DNA from 3 places in the Rahnella sp. BIGb0603 genome. Region 1 is predicted to be linked to each of the others. Evidence: riboswitches for the same ligand, from Rfam matches in the RefSeq annotation. Region 1 holds a riboswitch; each other region holds the start of a gene.
What was found. Region 1 has a riboswitch for thiamine pyrophosphate ahead of thiM (hydroxyethylthiazole kinase). Riboswitches for the same ligand answer to the same signal wherever they lie in the genome.
Positions count from the first base shown of each region.

Region 1 (5,620 bases):
GCCGATGACCGCACGGTCAAAATCTTCCAGCTGAAAATCGTCTTCCAGCCATGTCCAGGTCTGTTTGCGTGAAGCCAAGTACAGCGTGCGCAAAAAGGGGCGATCGGCTTCTTCATAAGGCCGGATGTTAAGTGGGGATGTCAAAGAGTGAATTCCTTTGAAAATATGAGGGCAGAGAACGTTCACTTCACTGAGTCATACTGCCAGCGACTTTGCGGGAGTTCAATTTGGTTTGTGGTACACGTGTGATTTAATCAACAAAAAATTGATATTTCAACATTCGGTTGATATTGTGTTTGCATCTAATGCAATGGCGGACTACAACACCCATGCCCAAAATTCCACCAGACGCCACAGCCGAAAGAGCACTCGTTCTGAAAACGCTCTTCGCCTCCGTGGAGGCTCTCGCGGCGGCCATCGGCAACAATACTGAAATCGTAGTTCATGACCTGACAAATCCGTCGTCTTCCGTGCTGAAAATTGCCAATGGTCACGTTTCTGGCCGGGCGGTAGGGGATTCCATGTTCAGCGGCCCGGACGGTGATTTAGGATTCGCCGGTCTTCTCAACGCCCGGAATGCGGCTTCTCCATCCTCAGAACCGCTGGTTATTGCGGATTACACAACAGTGACCGCGAAAGGAACAAAACTGAAAAGCGCCACGACGGTTTATCGCGACGCGGAGGGCGTCGCATTTGCCAGCCTGTGTATCAACGTTGATCTCAGTGAAGTTGAAATTGCGCATGCGGCGCTCGGGCGCCTGCTCAGACAGTATTCTTCAGAAAATACGCCGCAAAATTCCCAAACCGATCTCGAGTCCATGATGGAAGAAATCATTGATTCTTCCCTGTCTCAGTCGGGGCGAGCGGGTAAACCGATGAATAAAAAAGAGAAACTCGAAGCCGTCAGAGTTATGCAGGATCGCGGGATGTTTATCGTCAAAGGCGGCGTTGAAAAGGCGGCCAGCAAATTGGGCGTTACCCGCTACACCATCTACAACTATCTGGATGAAATTAAGAAATCCGGTGGCGATGAATAGTGGTCACTTACAGTGAGGAGTCTGAAATGGAAATATCAATTTATCAGGTCGATGCGTTTGCATCGCAAAGTTTTAGTGGAAATCCGGCGGCCGTTTGCCCGTTGCCTCACTGGCTGGATGACAGCGTTTTAAGCAATATTGCCCGTGAAAATAATCTTTCCGAAACGGCTTTCTTCGTCAAAAACGGCGACCATTATGAGCTGCGCTGGTTCACGCCGGGCACCGAAGTGGATTTATGCGGTCATGCCACGCTGGCGACGGCGTGGGTGATAAGCCAGGCGCTGGGCGATAAATCCGCATCGTTGCGGTTTTCTACCCGCAGCGGAGATTTATGGGTGACCTGCCAGGATGAGGTTTTCCACATGGATTTCCCGGTGAAATCTCCGGTGTCTTTCACGCTGCCAGACGGACTCACTCAGGCACTTGGGCTGACAGCACCGATCACCGCGGTGCTTAAAACCGATGATATTATCATTGTGATTGAAGATGCTGCCGCACTGGAAGCCCTCGCGCCGGATTTCGCAGCGCTCAATGCTTTTGATACCCGTGGCGTGGTGGTCACCGCTGCGGGCAGTAATTTTGATTTTGTCTCCCGCTGGTTCGGGCCTCGCGTGGCGGTGAATGAAGATCCGGTTACCGGTTCAGCCCACACCTCGCTGGCACCGTATTGGTCGAAACGTCTGAATAAAACGCAGATGAACGCCCGGCAGGGCGGTGCGCGTAAAGGCGAACTGCAATGTGAAATGAGCGGAAATGATCGGGTGATTATCAGCGGCAAAGCGGCGCTGTATATGCGAGGTACTATTTATCTTAATTAAAATCTATCGCTTAAGTCCTCTCAATTAATTTTTTTCCAATAGCTAAGTTGTTTATATGACAGAGAAAAACAAACCGGTGGATCCCCGTGATTCACGGATAGTTTATATCACGCTGGCGGCTGTCTTAATTTTCTACGGCATGTTGCTGATATCAAACTTCTGATTTTACGTCTGAATCGAGGAATTCATTATGCTCACAGGGACCTTACCTTTTCCCAAAGTCCGTAAAAGCGGCAATCTTTATTTTGTTTCCGGCGAAGTACCGATTACCGCGGAAGGCACAACGCCCGCCGGAATTGAAGCGCAGACCCATTTGGTATTTTCGAAAATAGCCGGATCGCTTAAAGAATATAACCTGACACTCGATGATGCTGTTTCCGTGAATATTTACCTGACCGATAAGAAAGATTTCAAAGCCTTTAACGAGGCGTATGTAAAACATTTCAACGCGCCATATCCTGCCCGGACAACAGTTTGCGTGGAACTTCTGGTCGATGTTTTACTGGAAATTAACCTTATTGCGTCGGCGGCGAAATAACACGCTGTACGAAAAATCCTGATTGACCTTCTCAGGCTCGCCACCAATAATGCTTCCTTGACTCGGGGTGCCGCTCTTGCAAAAGAACGGCTGAGATTTTACCCGTATTACCTGATCTGGATTATGCCAGCGTAGGGAAGTCAGGTATCTCTCCCGATACCGCCTTCTTTAGCGCCGGTGGGGAGAACTATGAATACCCGACCTTCCGTGTTTCCCGGCGCAACAGCCGCCGCTTCTTTACGACAACTTCGTGCCTCCGCGCCGCTGGTTCACTGCCTGACCAACGATGTGGTGCAATCCTTTACGGCCAATGTTCTACTGGCGCTCGGTGCCTCACCGGCAATGGTGACTGACCCGGCTGAAGCCGCGCAGTTCAGCGCGGTGGCCGATGCCTTACTGGTGAATGTCGGCACGCTGACCCGTCCTCATGCTGAGGCGATGCTGGCAGCGATTCACGCAGCAAATCAGGCCGGAAAACCCTGGGTGCTGGATCCGGTTGCCGTCGGCGGCCTGAGCTGGCGCAAGGAGTTTTGCCTTGAACTCATCAAACTTACACCCGCCGCCATCCGCGGAAACGCCTCTGAAATCCGTGCGCTTAGCGGCCTGAGTGCGTCCGGGCGTGGCGTAGACAGCGGCGATGATTCGCTGTCTGCCTTACCGGCTGCACAGCAACTGGCGCTGGAAACCGGCGCGGTGGTGGCTGTCACCGGTGAAACTGATTACGTCACCGACGGCGAACGCAGCTGGTCTGTTCCCGGCGGACATCTGATGATGACCCGCATCGTCGGCACCGGTTGTTCGTTATCAGCGGTTGTTGCGGCGTTTGCCGCATTGCCCGGCAAACGTCTGGATAACGTTGCCGCGGCATGTCGCGTCATGTCTTGTGCCGGTGAGCGTGCCTGCGCAGTGGTGAAAGGGCCGGGCAGCTTCACACCAGAGTTTCTCGATAACCTGTATTTGATGCGCGAAGAGTGGCTGAACGGGGAAAAAATCGGATGAAAAGAATCAATGCCCTGACCATAGCAGGTACTGACCCGAGCGGCGGCGCGGGGATCCAGGCAGATCTCAAAACCTTCTCGGCGCTTGGCGCGTATGGCACGAGCGTTATCACGGCGCTGGTGGCGCAAAATACCCGTGGCGTGCAGTCTGTTTACAACATTGAGCCGGATTTCGTGGCCGCGCAGCTCGATTCCGTACTCAGCGACGTGCGAATCGACAGCACTAAAATCGGCATGCTGGCGAACAGCCAGATTGTTGAAGCGGTCGCTGAAAGGCTTAAGTATTATCAGCCGCCTTTTGTGGTGCTTGATACCGTCATGCTGGCGAAAAGTGGCGATCCGCTGCTGTTGCCGGAGGCCGTTGACGCCGTGCGCCGTTTGCTGATTCCGCAGGTTTCAATTATTACCCCCAATCTGCCGGAAGCCGCTGCGTTACTGGAATGCCCGGTGGCGCTGACTGAAGCAGAAATGCGTGAACAGGGCGAAGCGTTACTGGCGATGGGATGTGAAGCGGTGCTGATGAAAGGCGGTCATCTGCGTGATGAAGAAAGCCCGGACTGGTTGTTTATGACCGGTTCACGCGAGCGGTTTACCGCACCGCGCGTGAATACCCGGCACACGCACGGAACGGGGTGTACATTATCGGCCGCGCTGGCGGCACTGCGACCGCGGCATAACAACTGGGCCGATACCATACGCGAAGCAAAAGATTATCTCCAGCAGGCACTGATGCAGGCCGACTCACTGGAAGTCGGCCACGGCATCGGGCCTGTGCATCATTTCCACCGCTGGTGGTAAAACCGCTCAGGCGCGGCGCTGGGTTTCGCTCAGCGCCTCTTCTGCCTGGTGATACATCGTCAGCGCCTGTTGCAGATGCACGGCGTCAAACGGGTTTAGCGGGTAGAATTTCGCTTCTTTGCGCGGTCGCAGCATTACACGGATCTTCGTGGCCGAAACACGCTCAAACCGGTAGCTGGCAATATCCTGATTTTCCTCATCTTTCCACGACAGCAACAGCGCCGCGTGCTCACCGGTACGACGCCCGATAAACTGTTCGTGCAGCCACAATCCTTCGCATTCACCGTCTTTTTGCAGCTTCTTGCCGCTGAACCACGCGGATTCTGCCTGCATCAGCAGCGACTGTGGCGTGATTTCTTCACGCAGCTTGCGCCACAGTGGCTGGTTATTCTCCATCTGCCAGCAAGCCATGCCGAGATAATCATTCAGCTCACGCCAGTCGCTTTCCAGCTGCTCTTTCAGCTCAGGTTCCTGAATATGCATAAACTGTTGCAGACCGGTAGCCTGTTCACCCAGCTTGTTGTAAGCAATTACGGTCATGGTACGTGGCTTGCGGCGAAACGTAATCCACAACAGAAATTTGGGAATGCGGAAGGTAATGGCCTGAATGGTCAGTTTATAGCGGTTGCCGCGTGACATGACAATTCCGTTAGACGTCCCGCGTTTGTCCTGATAATTCCTCACCAGTACCACACTGTTCTGACCCATCCAGCCCGTGACGTAGTGCTCTTTTTCGCTTTCAGCCACGTCCAGATCGCGCACGACCTGGCTGATTTTCTCGACATCGAGCTGCGATAAGGACAGCGACTGATCTGCGCTGTAGTAGCTTTTTTTCAGGGGGGATGCAGAAGGCATAAAAGTATCCACGATATTGATGTGGTTTACAGCTTACACCAAGTTGTCATACAAATTTTGGGGCTACGCCGCAAAACGGGCATCTTTTTCGGATTACGTTAGCCATGATGACGAAATTTTCCGAGGCGTCTCGTATTACACCGTCTGAATACAAGGAAAAGTTTATGGGTAAGCCCGTTCAGTTAACACCACGCGAGCTAGAGCTGGTGGATATGCGCGTTGGCTATTTGAGATATTGTGGAGAGAACTACAGCAGTCTGGATGACGATAAACTTGGCGCATTTGGTCCGCCGGAAGCCTTCTACCATCCGCAGAAGGACTGGACCAAACTTCCCTGAAACGCGTTGTACCCCGCCCGCTGGCATTGCGCTAAAACGCGGGGAAAACTGTTTTTCCAGATCTATTCCGCATCAAACCAGTCGCTGTTTTGCTCAGCAATGGGCGTGATGGTGGAAATCATCTCCTGCAAATGGATGCGGATGGCTTTTTCGGCCGCGTCCGGATCGTGCGCTTTCAGTCCGTCAAAAATGGCGTAGTGCTGCGCGATGAGATTTTCCGGCGGCGACACTTTACTGA
Region 1 covers NZ_JANUEX010000003.1:190,783-196,402, forward strand. The annotation lists gene M2403_RS09225 (GNAT family N-acetyltransferase) at 1-144, opposite strand, end outside; gene M2403_RS09230 (transcriptional regulator) at 330-1,037, shown strand; gene M2403_RS09235 (PhzF family phenazine biosynthesis protein) at 1,064-1,855, shown strand; gene M2403_RS09240 (RidA family protein) at 2,046-2,393, shown strand; TPP riboswitch at 2,447-2,548, shown strand; gene thiM (hydroxyethylthiazole kinase) at 2,583-3,392, shown strand; gene thiD (bifunctional hydroxymethylpyrimidine kinase/phosphomethylpyrimidine kinase) at 3,389-4,189, shown strand; gene M2403_RS09255 (hypothetical protein) at 4,196-5,044, opposite strand; gene M2403_RS09260 (hypothetical protein) at 5,149-5,382, shown strand; gene M2403_RS09265 (GntR family transcriptional regulator) at 5,445-5,620, opposite strand, start outside.

Region 2 (5,620 bases), on a different contig from region 1:
GATTACGGTTTCCATGCGGTGATCGCCCCGAGTTTTGCTGATATCTTCTACGGCAACTCGTTCAACAACCAGTTGCTGCCCATCACGCTGAGCGAAACGGAAGTCGACGAGCTTTTCCAACTGGTGAAAGACAACGAAGGCATTCAGTTCGAAGTGGATCTGGAAGCGCAAACCGTGAAAGCCGGTAACAAAAGCTATCCGTTTGTCATCGACAGCTTCCGCCGTCACTGCATGATTAACGGTCTGGACAGCATCGGCCTGACCTTGCAGCACGAAGAGAACATCTCCGGCTACGAGAAAAATCAGCCTGCATTTATGCACTGATTACCGTACGTCAGACATATAAAAACCCGCGAACTTCGCGGGTTTCTTCTTTTAGTGCGGTCAGACGTCTTTGACTTTAAACATCAGGCCAAGCGCCAGAACCGCCAGAACGGTCGCAGCCCAATACACCGGATAATGGCCAAAGTTCTCCACGATCACGCCCTGCAGCAAACCTGCGCAAATCACGCCGGTCGAGATGCTATTGGTGAATAACGTGGTCGCCGAACCGGCGCGTCCCGGCATCAGATCCTGAAAATACAGCATGCCAATACCGGCCACGATGCCAATGAAAATCGCGTTAAACAGTTGCAGGATCATCAGTGCGGCTTTGAACGGGAATGCCACCAGACCGGCATAGAAAATAACCCCGCTTGCCACCGCGTACAACATCAGTTTTCGCTTACCAAAATGCTTAACCAGATAGCCTGCTACCAGCATAGCCGGAATTTCCAGCCCTGCCGCCGTTCCCATCAATAAGCCCGCCAGCCCTTCCGGCAAACCTAACTCGCTGGTGATATATAGCGGCATATCAATGATGTACATGATATTGCACGTCCACATCAACAATGACGCGAAAAACAGCAGACGTACATCTTTGTTCCGCCACGCGCTGACCGGCACGACTTTTTCATCCACCGGTTGTTCAAGGCGTGGCACGGACGGCAGAAAAAACGCAATCATCAGTATGCTGCCGACAAACACCGCGGCCGCACTCAGATACATCGGCGTGAAACCGTAATTCAGCGCCAGCATGAACGACAACGGCGGGCCCAGTACCCACGCCAGTGAGAGCATCGCACGCATCATAGAGCTGAACATGACGACTTCGCTGGATGAACGGTCGGCGTGTTCACGCGCCAGCGCAAACAGCTGCGGCATCGCCGCATTCCCGATGGCCGCCAGCAAAACACCAACGGTGATCAGCACCAGATAATCACGGCTGAAAGCAAATACCAGGCTGTTGCCGATGGCCATCAGGCAGCAAAACATCAGCAATTTGCGGCGGTCGCCTTTATTATCCGAGCGGTTAGCCAGCAGAAAGCTGATCGCAATCCCGGCAATCGCGTTGACGGTATAAAAGAAACCGACCCACATTGGCCGGACTTTCACTTCATTGGTCAGAAACAGGCTAAGCGTCGGCGCCTGCAACGCGCCCGCGACACCACACAGCAAGGACACCACCAGAAAGGTGACATAAATTGCATTAATACGAGGTTTAGACATAACGCCATCCCTGAGAAATGAAAGTCTTACAACGAAACATACAGTGTATACCCAAAACAATTCGAGTTGCAGGAAGGCGGCAATCGCGCGAATCCCGATGAGCTGAAATGAGTCAGTGATTCGGGTGAGCAAGAGCGGCCAACGCATTTGCAGCTCGAAGGGTGAAGGGGACAATCAATAGAAAAAAACCAGTGAGTTACCCCACTGGCTGGTGACATTACACCATTACTCAGAAAATCGAATCCGGCCGCGCCTGCGGGTTATAAATGACGGCGGTATTGCTCATCGTCCTGCGAGGCGATGTCCCACTGCGTCAGGCGGGAGAGAATGTCTAAACGGTATTCCACCGGAACCCATGACAGCCAGTCAGCATGATTTCTGCCCGCATTTCTGCTGACGGCAGCGAAGTAACGCTGATAGAAACGGACGGTTAGCGTGTTTTTCATGATGACCTCCTGACCTTGATGACTGGCTTTCGTTGGAGATCAGTATCGGGGTAATATGAGGAAAGATAAATTGATGAGATTTCCTCCGGAGTTCCTCTTTTATGACCTCGTCCCGTTTGCAACAGCAGTTCATCAGATTGTGGCAAAGCTGCCACGGCGAAGAAACCGAAACCACTTTGCTGGCGTTATCGGAAATCCTGAACTGCTCGCGGCGGCATATGCGATCATTGCTCAGCACCATGCAGGAACAGGGCTGGCTCAACTGGGATGCAGAAGCCGGGCGCGGTAAGCGGTCAAAGCTGACCTTTTTGTACACCGGTCTGGCGCTTCAGCAGCAACGCGCCGAAGAACTGCTTGAACAGGATCGTATTGATCAGCTGGTACAACTGGTTGGCGATAAAAACATGGTGCGCCAGATGCTGTTATCCCAGCTTGGACGCAGCTTCCGTCAGGGCAAACATATTCTTCGCGTGCTGTACTATCGCCCGCTGTTTAATCTGCTGCCCGGCACCATGTTGCGCCGCTCAGAAACACACATCGCGCGACAGATTTTCAGCGGGCTGACGCGCATAAATGAGGAAAACGGGGAAGTAGAAGGCGATCTGGCCCATCACTGGCAGGAAATCTCTGCGCTGCACTGGCGGTTCTATCTGCGTCCGGCTATTCATTTTCATCATGGTCGTGAGCTGGAAATGGCCGATATTATTACCACCTTCGCTCGTCTCAAATCACACCGCTTATTCGGCAATATCGTCTCGGTGATCTCATTAACGCCAAACGTCATCGACATTCATCTGAACGCGCCCGACCACTGGCTGCCGTGGCTGTTCGGGAATATCCACGCGACAATCCTGCCACAGGAGTGGGAGTCGTTGCCCGATTTTGCCCGCCATCCGGTGGGAACCGGCCCGTATGCCGTGGTACGAAATCAGAAAACGCAGCTGCGGATCCGCGCGTTTGACGAATATTTTGGATTCCGGGCGCTGATCGATGAGGTCAATATCTGGGTTCTACCTGAACTCAGTGAGGAACTGGTGCATTCCGGCGTCCAGCTTCAGGCCGATGAATCCGGCAAAAGCGAGCTTGAAAGCCGCCTTGAGGAAGGTTGTTATTTCCTGCTTTTCGACCAGCGTTCGCCGGTCGGCCAAAACGCACAAACGCGCCAGTGGCTGTGCGATTTGTTCAATCCGATTGCGCTGCTCAACGCTGCCGAGCCGGTTTATCAGCGTTACTGGTCGCCGGCGTACGGTCTGTTGCCGCGCTGGCATCATAAAGCGCTGCTTCCCCGCCCGCCAAAACCTGACGGTCTGACGCAGGTCACGCTGACGTTTTATAACGAGCACTCAGAACATCACGCTATCTGCAACGCACTGCGTCCGCTGCTGGCGGCAGAAGGCATTGAGCTGGTGATCCAGATTGTCGATTATGCGGTGTGGTACCGCGGCGGCGTGAAAACCGATCTATGGCTGGGTAGCGCCAACTTCACGTTGCCGCTGGAGTTTTCGCTGTTTGCCTCATTCTACGAACTGCCGCTGCTGGCGTATTGTTTCCCGCAAACGATGAATGAGGACGCCGCGTTATGGCACGCCGGAAAGCTTTCAATTGCCGACTGGAGCCAGAAGCAGATCGCCAGCCATCACATTCATCCGCTGTTTCATCACTGGCTGGTTTTACAAGGCCAGCGCAGCATGCGCGGCGTGCGGATGAACACCCTCGGCTGGTTCGACTTCAAATCTGCCTGGTTCGCGCCACCCGACAGCTAATCGGACTATCGCATTGCGCCGTTAATCTCTAGAATGACATCCGTTCTCAACGGGGTGCCCGAGTGACTTCTTTTGTATTGAAGAATGACCTCGATTTTTAAACGCCGCGAGCGCGTGTTCAGCGGGTGAAGTACAGCGCACAGAAAGCGGAGCGTACACAAAGTACGTGAGCTTTTCGAGCACTGCACGACGCCCGATCAACACACGCGCAGCACGTTTAAATATGGCTGAGACCTGATACCCGTCGAACCTGATCCGGTTAACCCCGGCGGAGGGATTTGAGACTGTGCGATGCTCACTCAAAATCCTTTGCCCCTTTTCTTTTTTGGAGCGCAAAGTTGAAAAAGATATTGTCCTGTCTGCTGTTACTTTCTGCACCTGCCTTTGCTGCAAAACCCGTTCTTACGGTATATACCTACGATTCCTTCTCTGCCGACTGGGGCCCCGGCCCGGCGATCAAAAAAGCCTTTGAGGCACAGTGCGGCTGCGAACTGAAATATGTCGCGCTGGAAGATGGCGTATCTCTGCTGAACCGTCTGCGGATGGAAGGCAAAAACACTAAAGCGGACGTAGTGCTCGGTCTGGATAACAACCTGTTGCAGGCCGCTGAGCAAACCGGCCTGTTTGCCAAAGCACCGAAAACTGATGCTCAACTGACGGTGCCGGGTGGCTGGAATAACACGACGTTTGTGCCTTACGACTACGGCTATTTCGCGTTCGTGTATGACAAAAACAAACTGAAAAACCCGCCAAAAAGCCTCGATGAGCTGATCAACAGCGACCAGAAATGGAAAGTGATTTACGAAGATCCGCGCACCAGCACGCCGGGTCTTGGCCTGATGCTGTGGATGCAAAAAGTCTATGGCGACAAAGCGCCTGAAGCGTGGCAAAAACTGGCGGCGAAAACCGTGACCGTCACCAAAGGCTGGAGCGAGGCTTACGGCCTGTTCCTCAAAGGCGAAAGCGATCTGGTGCTGAGCTACACCACTTCTCCGGCCTATCATATTGTTGAAGAGAAGAAAGATAATTATGCCGCCGCTGACTTCGCTGAAGGTCATTACATGCAGGTAGAAGTCGCGGGTCAGCTGGCCAACAGCAAACAGCCGAAACTGGCTGAACAGTTCATGAAATTCGTCACTACTGAAGATTTCCAGAAAGTCATTCCGACCGGCAACTGGATGTATCCGGTGATCAGCACGCCACTGCCTGATGCCTTCAAACAGCTGACCGTACCGGCAAAATCCCTGCAATACAGCGCACAGGATGTAGCTTCTCACCGCGGCGAATGGATTCAGGCATGGCAGAACGCCGTCAGCCGTTGATCCCCCGCTGGCTGTGGCCGGGCGCGGTGGCGTCACTGGCGATGCTGCTGGTCGCCGCGCTGGCATTAGGCTCGTTGTGGCGTCATGCGCCACAAATAAGCGGCGTGTCTGCGTGGCAGGATCAGTATCTCTGGCACGTCATCCGTTTCACCTTCTGGCAGGCGCTGCTTTCGGCGCTCTGCTCGGTGCTGCCCGCTATTTTGCTGGCGCGCACCCTCTTCCGCCGCCGTTTCCCAGGTCGTCAGCTGTTATTACGATTGTGCGCGATGACGCTGGTATTGCCGGTTTTAGTCGCGGTGTTCGGCATTCTCAGCGTATACGGAAGACAGGGCTGGCTGGCGCAGATTTGCAACTGGCTGGGCGTGGATTACCGTTTTTCGCCGTACGGTTTACAGGGCATTTTGCTGGCGCACGTATTTTTTAATCTGCCGCTGGCAACCCGTCTTTTATTACAGGCGCTGGAAAATATCGCCGTCGAACAGCGGCAGCTGGCTGCGCAGCTCGGGATGAATGCCTGGCAGCAATTCCGCTTTGTGGAATG
Region 2 covers NZ_JANUEX010000004.1:323,871-329,490, forward strand. The annotation lists gene leuD (3-isopropylmalate dehydratase small subunit) at 1-324, shown strand, start outside; gene M2403_RS12870 (MFS transporter) at 385-1,548, opposite strand; gene sgrT (glucose uptake inhibitor SgrT) at 1,809-1,994, opposite strand; gene sgrR (HTH-type transcriptional regulator SgrR) at 2,096-3,757, shown strand; TPP riboswitch at 3,798-4,052, shown strand; gene thiB (thiamine ABC transporter substrate binding subunit) at 4,096-5,079, shown strand; gene thiP (thiamine/thiamine pyrophosphate ABC transporter permease ThiP) at 5,055-5,620, shown strand, end outside.
Region 2: linked by a shared signal. The riboswitch ahead of thiB (thiamine ABC transporter substrate binding subunit) and the one ahead of thiM (hydroxyethylthiazole kinase) in region 1 are both predicted to bind thiamine pyrophosphate.

Region 3 (5,620 bases), on a different contig from region 1:
TTTGTTCCTGCTCAGCGCCCGCTCAACATCACTGGACGTTTTGCTGTTAATTCGCAGGGAAATATCGTCCCAGTCGAGCGTTGACCAGACATCGGTAAAGTTGCTCATAAGCTTGCCTGCGGGGAAGTCAGAAAACCGGTCAGGGGGCTGGATGCGCTGGCGTACCGTTGCCGTCCGCCTAATCCGCTTTGACGGGCAAGCACGCCCGCTTCAACGGCCAGCCGGAAAGCTGTCGCCATGGAAACCGGATCACGCGCAACGGCAATTGCCGTATTCACCAGCACGGCGTCCGCGCCCATTTCAAGCGCCTCAGTGGCCTGACTGGGTGCGCCGATCCCGGCATCAACCACAACGGGCACGCGCGCCTGTTCGATAATAATTTGCAGAAACTCACGGGTTTGCAGCCCCTGATTAGAGCCTATCGGTGAGCCGAGCGGCATCACTGCCGCGCATCCGGCTTCTTCAAGACGCTTGCACAGCACCGGATCAGCACTGCAATAAGGCAAAACGACAAACCCCTGTTTCACTAGTATCTCTGCGGCTTTCAGGGTTTCGATGGCATCGGGCAGCAGGTATTTCATGTCCGGATGGATTTCCAGTTTGACCCAGTTTGTGCCCAGTGCTTCGCGGGCCAGTTGAGCGGCAAACACCGCTTCTTCTGCCGTTTTTGCCCCTGACGTATTGGGCAACAGGCGCACGCCAAGTTGCTGCAAAGGCGAAAGAATATCATCGCCGCCACGCCGCAGATCGACGCGTTTCATCGCCATGGTCACCAGCTCAGAGCCCGATGCTTCCAGTGCCAGTTGCATCAGCGCCGGACTGGCGAATTTTCCGGTTCCGGTAAAAAGGTGTGAGGTAAACGGAGCATCAGCAATTTTTAACATGTTTCATCCTCCGGCTATCGCCTGAAAGAGCAAAATCTCATCACCGTCTGCCAGCCAGTGTGCAGGCCAGTTATCGCGGGGGATAATGACCTGATTTACCGCCAGCGCGCTGCCCGCAGTGTTTAACGCCAGCTCATCGAGAAGAGCTAATAGCGTGAGCGGCTGACTGAACTGATGAGATTCATCATTGACCAGAATATTCACGCATAGCCTCCGCAGACGGTACAGGCAGATGATCGCGTGAGTTGCAGTGAACGCCAGTTCTGTGTTTTTCCGTCGAACAGCCGGAGTTTGCCGCTCAGTATGCAAGGCAGCCCAGCCAGGATTTTCAGTGCTTCGAGCGCCTGTAATGTACCGATAGTGCCCACTACCGGCCCGAGTACGCCGGATGTCCGGCAGTTACGTTGCACGGTTTCCTGATCCGGATACAAACAGGCATAACAACCGTGAGCGTAGGGTGCTTCAATCACCAGAAGCTGTCCGCTGAATCCGACGGCGCTGCCGCTGATTAGCGTTTTGCCTGCATCCACGCAGGCTTTATTGACGGCATGACGGGTCTCCATGTTGTCGCTGCAATCCAGAACGATATCGGCATTGGCCACCGCTTGTGTCAGTGCTTCACCCAGCAGGCGTTCCGTAATGGCCACGGCTTCGCAAAGCGGATTCAGGCGCAGCAGTTCACGCTTTGCCAAAGTGGCTTTGGGCTGATCGAGATCGGCTGTGCGGTAAAGGATTTGCCGCTGAAGGTTGGTGATATGCAGCCGGTCGTCATCGGCCAGAAAAAGCGTGCCGACGCCCGCCGCCGCCAGATACAGGGCGGCAGGAGAACCGAGTCCGCCAAGTCCGACGATCAGCACCTTTGCCGCCTGTAACTTTTCCTGCGCCTGCGGGCCGAATTCCTCCAGCATCAGCTGACGGCTGTAACGCATAAACGCCGCATCGTTAAGCATCTTCCGGCACCTTGCTGGCACACAAGGCCAGCAGTTCGGCGGTGGCTGCACGCCAGTCCATGGCCTGCGTAATGGCGCTGACGACCGCAATGCTGCCGACGCCGCAGTCCAGAACCGACGGCGCGCGGTCAATGCTGATCCCGCCGATGGCCACTGTCGGAAAGCGGCCATCGAGTTGCTTAATGTGTCGGGTGAGTTCTTCCAGACCCTGTGGCGCCGACGGCATATCTTTGGTCTGCGTCGGGAAGATATGGCCCAGAGCGATGTATGAAGGATTCACGGAAACGGCGCGCGTCATTTCAGCCTCGTCATGCGTGGAAACGCCCAGTCGCAGACCGGCCTGACGAATTGCCGCAAGATCGGCTGTATCGAGATCTTCCTGACCCAGATGCACGCCATATGCATGATGCTTCACCGCCAGACGCCAGTAATCGTTGATGAACAGCCGCGCCTGATATTTTTTTCCCAGCGCGATGGCCTCGATAATTGCCGGTTCGACGTCTTCATCGGGTAAATCTTTCACCCGCAACTGCAGCGTTTTCACGCCTGCATCGAGCAGACGGGCGATCCATTCCACCGTATCGACAACCGGATATAAACCAAGGTGAAAAGGAACGGCGGGGAAGGGCTGAGCTGACTGATTCATTTGTTGATCTCCGTGGCAGGATGATAAAGCTCGCCGCCGCGTGAACGGAATTCAGCTGACATTTGTGCCATGCCGGATTCAACGAGTTCGATGGGCCGGGCTTTAGCTTCCAGCGCGGCGGCGTAATCGCGAACTTCCTGAGTGATTTTCATTGAGCAGAATTTCGGGCCGCACATCGAACAGAAGTGGGCGACTTTGCCGGATTCCTGCGGTAACGTTTCATCGTGGTAGGCGCGGGCAGTGGCCGGGTCCAGAGCCAGATTAAACTGATCTTCCCAGCGGAATTCGAAACGGGCTTTGGACATGGCGTTGTCGCGGATTTGCGCACCCGGATGGCCTTTGGCTAAATCGGCGGCATGTGCTGCAATTTTGTAGGTAATCAGACCCTGCTTAACGTCTTCTTTATTCGGCAGGCCGAGATGCTCTTTCGGTGTGACGTAACACAGCATGGCACAACCGAACCAGCCAATCATCGCAGCGCCAATACCGGACGTGAAGTGGTCATAACCGGGCGCAATGTCGGTCGTCAGCGGCCCGAGCGTATAGAACGGCGCTTCGTGGCATTGCTCGAGTTCTTCCGTCATATTGCGGCGGATCATCTGCATCGGCACATGCCCCGGCCCTTCAATCATCACCTGCACGTCATATTCCCAGGCGATTTTCGTCAGCTCGCCCAGCGTGTGCAATTCTGCAAACTGCGCTTCGTCGTTGGCGTCCTGAATCGAGCCGGGACGCAGACCGTCACCGAGAGAAAGCGAGACATCGTAAGCGGCGCAGATTTCGCAAATCTCCCGGAAATTTTCATACAGGAAGCTTTCGCGATGATGTGACAGACACCATTTCGCCATGATTGAGCCACCGCGCGAAACAATACCGGTCAGACGTTTGGCGGTCATCGGCACATAACGCAGCAACACGCCAGCGTGAATGGTGAAGTAATCCACACCTTGTTCCGCCTGCTCCAGCAGGGTGTCGCGGAACATTTCCCAGTTAAGGTCTTCGGCCACACCATTCACTTTTTCCAGCGCCTGATAAATCGGCACCGTACCGATCGGCACCGGGCTGTTACGCAGGATCCATTCACGGGTTTCATGGATATAGCGGCCGGTGGAGAGATCCATCACCGTGTCCGCGCCCCAGCGCGTCGACCACACCAGTTTTTCAACTTCTTCTTCGATGGATGACGTCACCGCCGAGTTGCCGATATTGGCGTTCACCTTCACCAGAAAATTGCGGCCAATGATCATCGGCTCGGATTCCGGGTGATTGATGTTGGCGGGGATAATCGCGCGACCGGCGGCCACTTCCTGGCGAACAAAGTCGGCGGTGATATTCGCGGGCAGGTGCGCCCCGAAGCTTTCACCGGGATGTTGCTGGCGCAGGACTTCTCCGCGGATCCGCTCACGCCCCATGTTTTCGCGAATAGCGATGAATTCCATCTCAGGGGTAATCATGCCCCGTCGCGCATAATGCAGCTGTGTGACATTTTTACCGGCAATGGCTTTTCGCGGGCGCGGAAGATGTTCGAAGCGTAAATGATCCAGCCCTTCGTCGGCCAGGCGCTGCTGAGTAAAACCGGAGCTGACTTGCGGAAGTTCTTCGGTATCGGCGCGTCCGGTTATCCAGCGGGCACGCAATTTTTCAAGACCGGTATGCACGTCGATGGTCGCAGACGGGTCGCCATACGGTCCGGCGGTGTCATAAACCGGAATCGCTTCGTTTTCTTCAAACTGCGGGTTGTCTTTTCCGCCGCCGACCAGCGTCGGGCTGAGCTGGATTTCACGCATAGGGACACGAATACCGGCGTTGTCGCCCTGAAGATAGATACGTCGGGAATTGGGAAAGGCTTCGCCCTGCAAGCTGTCGATAAATGACTGTGCCTGTGCGCGTTGTTCACGGCGGTTAGCGGGCTTTTTTTCGGATGTAACGGGTTTCTGGGTACTCGACATAGCAAATTCCTTGTGTTGTTTTCACGGCAAAAAGCGTGACAGAACGTAATGGAAAATTGCTTGTCTGGAGGTTTACGGCAGGAGTAAAAATGGGCGGTTGAACGCTGGCGGCCGTTTGCAGGCTGATGCCAAATCGCGCTAAACGCATAACATTACTCTTGTTCCCTTCGCGGGTACTAACCCGATCAGGTTCCGCGGATCCCGAATTAACGGTCTCAGCCTGGCATCATCTCCGCGAGGAAATTTTGCACGAGGCACTCCGACAAGAAGCCTCAATATAGGAGGCCGTTGTAAAAACTACAACCCTGAGCAGGGTTTTTATTGTGGCAACGTGTTGTGCAGAAGTAACACGTTACGCGGGTCTGGCAAGATGCTCTTCGTTTGCAGAAGGCAATTCTTTGCGACTTTCCGGATCAAAGGCCAGAATGATCAGTTGATCCTCAAGCTGAAAACGCGCATCCAATGCTTCACCCACATCGGATAATGCATAATGAAATGCGAAAGCATTGTCATCATCAATATCATTTTCGGTGTAACTGTCATGGAAAGCCATGATAGCTTCAGTATTGAGCTCGAGTGCAGGGTATATTTTCGCAGCCTGTAATTTTATCTCTGCACCTTCCACTTCATCGATGACCCGTTGATAAAGATGGAAATGACCGGCAGAAAGGTAATCCACCAGGTTATGGCAAAAGTTGTCCAACGCTTTTTCATTCAGCGGTGTATGTTTTTCTTTATTGGGTTTCAGGCCGACCAGTGTGCAGTAAGACACCAGCAATTCTTTACGCGCGTGCAGCCATTGATCCACTAACTCATTACTGCCACCAACGCGTTGGGTCAGTCTTTCCAGACGATTTAGCATGGTTGACTCCGTGAGCGAGAAAAAAGTAACCAAAGGTTACTAATATGTAAATATCAACCCCAGATTGTCAGTCTCGTCGAGGTTATGCAACAACAATTATGGAATTACAGATCACAGAAGAACATACCGGCTGGTGGGTAATCAGCTATGAGGGCAAGCTGTGGCTGCCCGAAGGTGAACTGCCGAATGGCAGCGCTGCGCAATTTTCTCTGACGGGCAAAATCGCGCGTCAGATTGGTGAATGGCAGGGCGAACCGGTGTGGATGGTACGTCAGGCGATGCACAATCACATGGTGTCTGCACGGCAGATGCTCGATCAGGATCGCGGG
Region 3 covers NZ_JANUEX010000014.1:7,726-13,345, reverse strand. The annotation lists gene thiH (2-iminoacetate synthase ThiH) at 1-108, opposite strand, end outside; gene M2403_RS24470 (thiazole synthase) at 105-884, opposite strand; gene thiS (sulfur carrier protein ThiS) at 888-1,088, opposite strand; gene M2403_RS24460 (HesA/MoeB/ThiF family protein) at 1,085-1,834, opposite strand; gene thiE (thiamine phosphate synthase) at 1,827-2,480, opposite strand; gene thiC (phosphomethylpyrimidine synthase ThiC) at 2,477-4,429, opposite strand; TPP riboswitch at 4,575-4,701, opposite strand; gene rsd (sigma D regulator) at 4,782-5,291, opposite strand; gene nudC (NAD(+) diphosphatase) at 5,390-5,620, shown strand, end outside.
Region 3: linked by a shared signal. The riboswitch ahead of thiC (phosphomethylpyrimidine synthase ThiC) and the one ahead of thiM (hydroxyethylthiazole kinase) in region 1 are both predicted to bind thiamine pyrophosphate.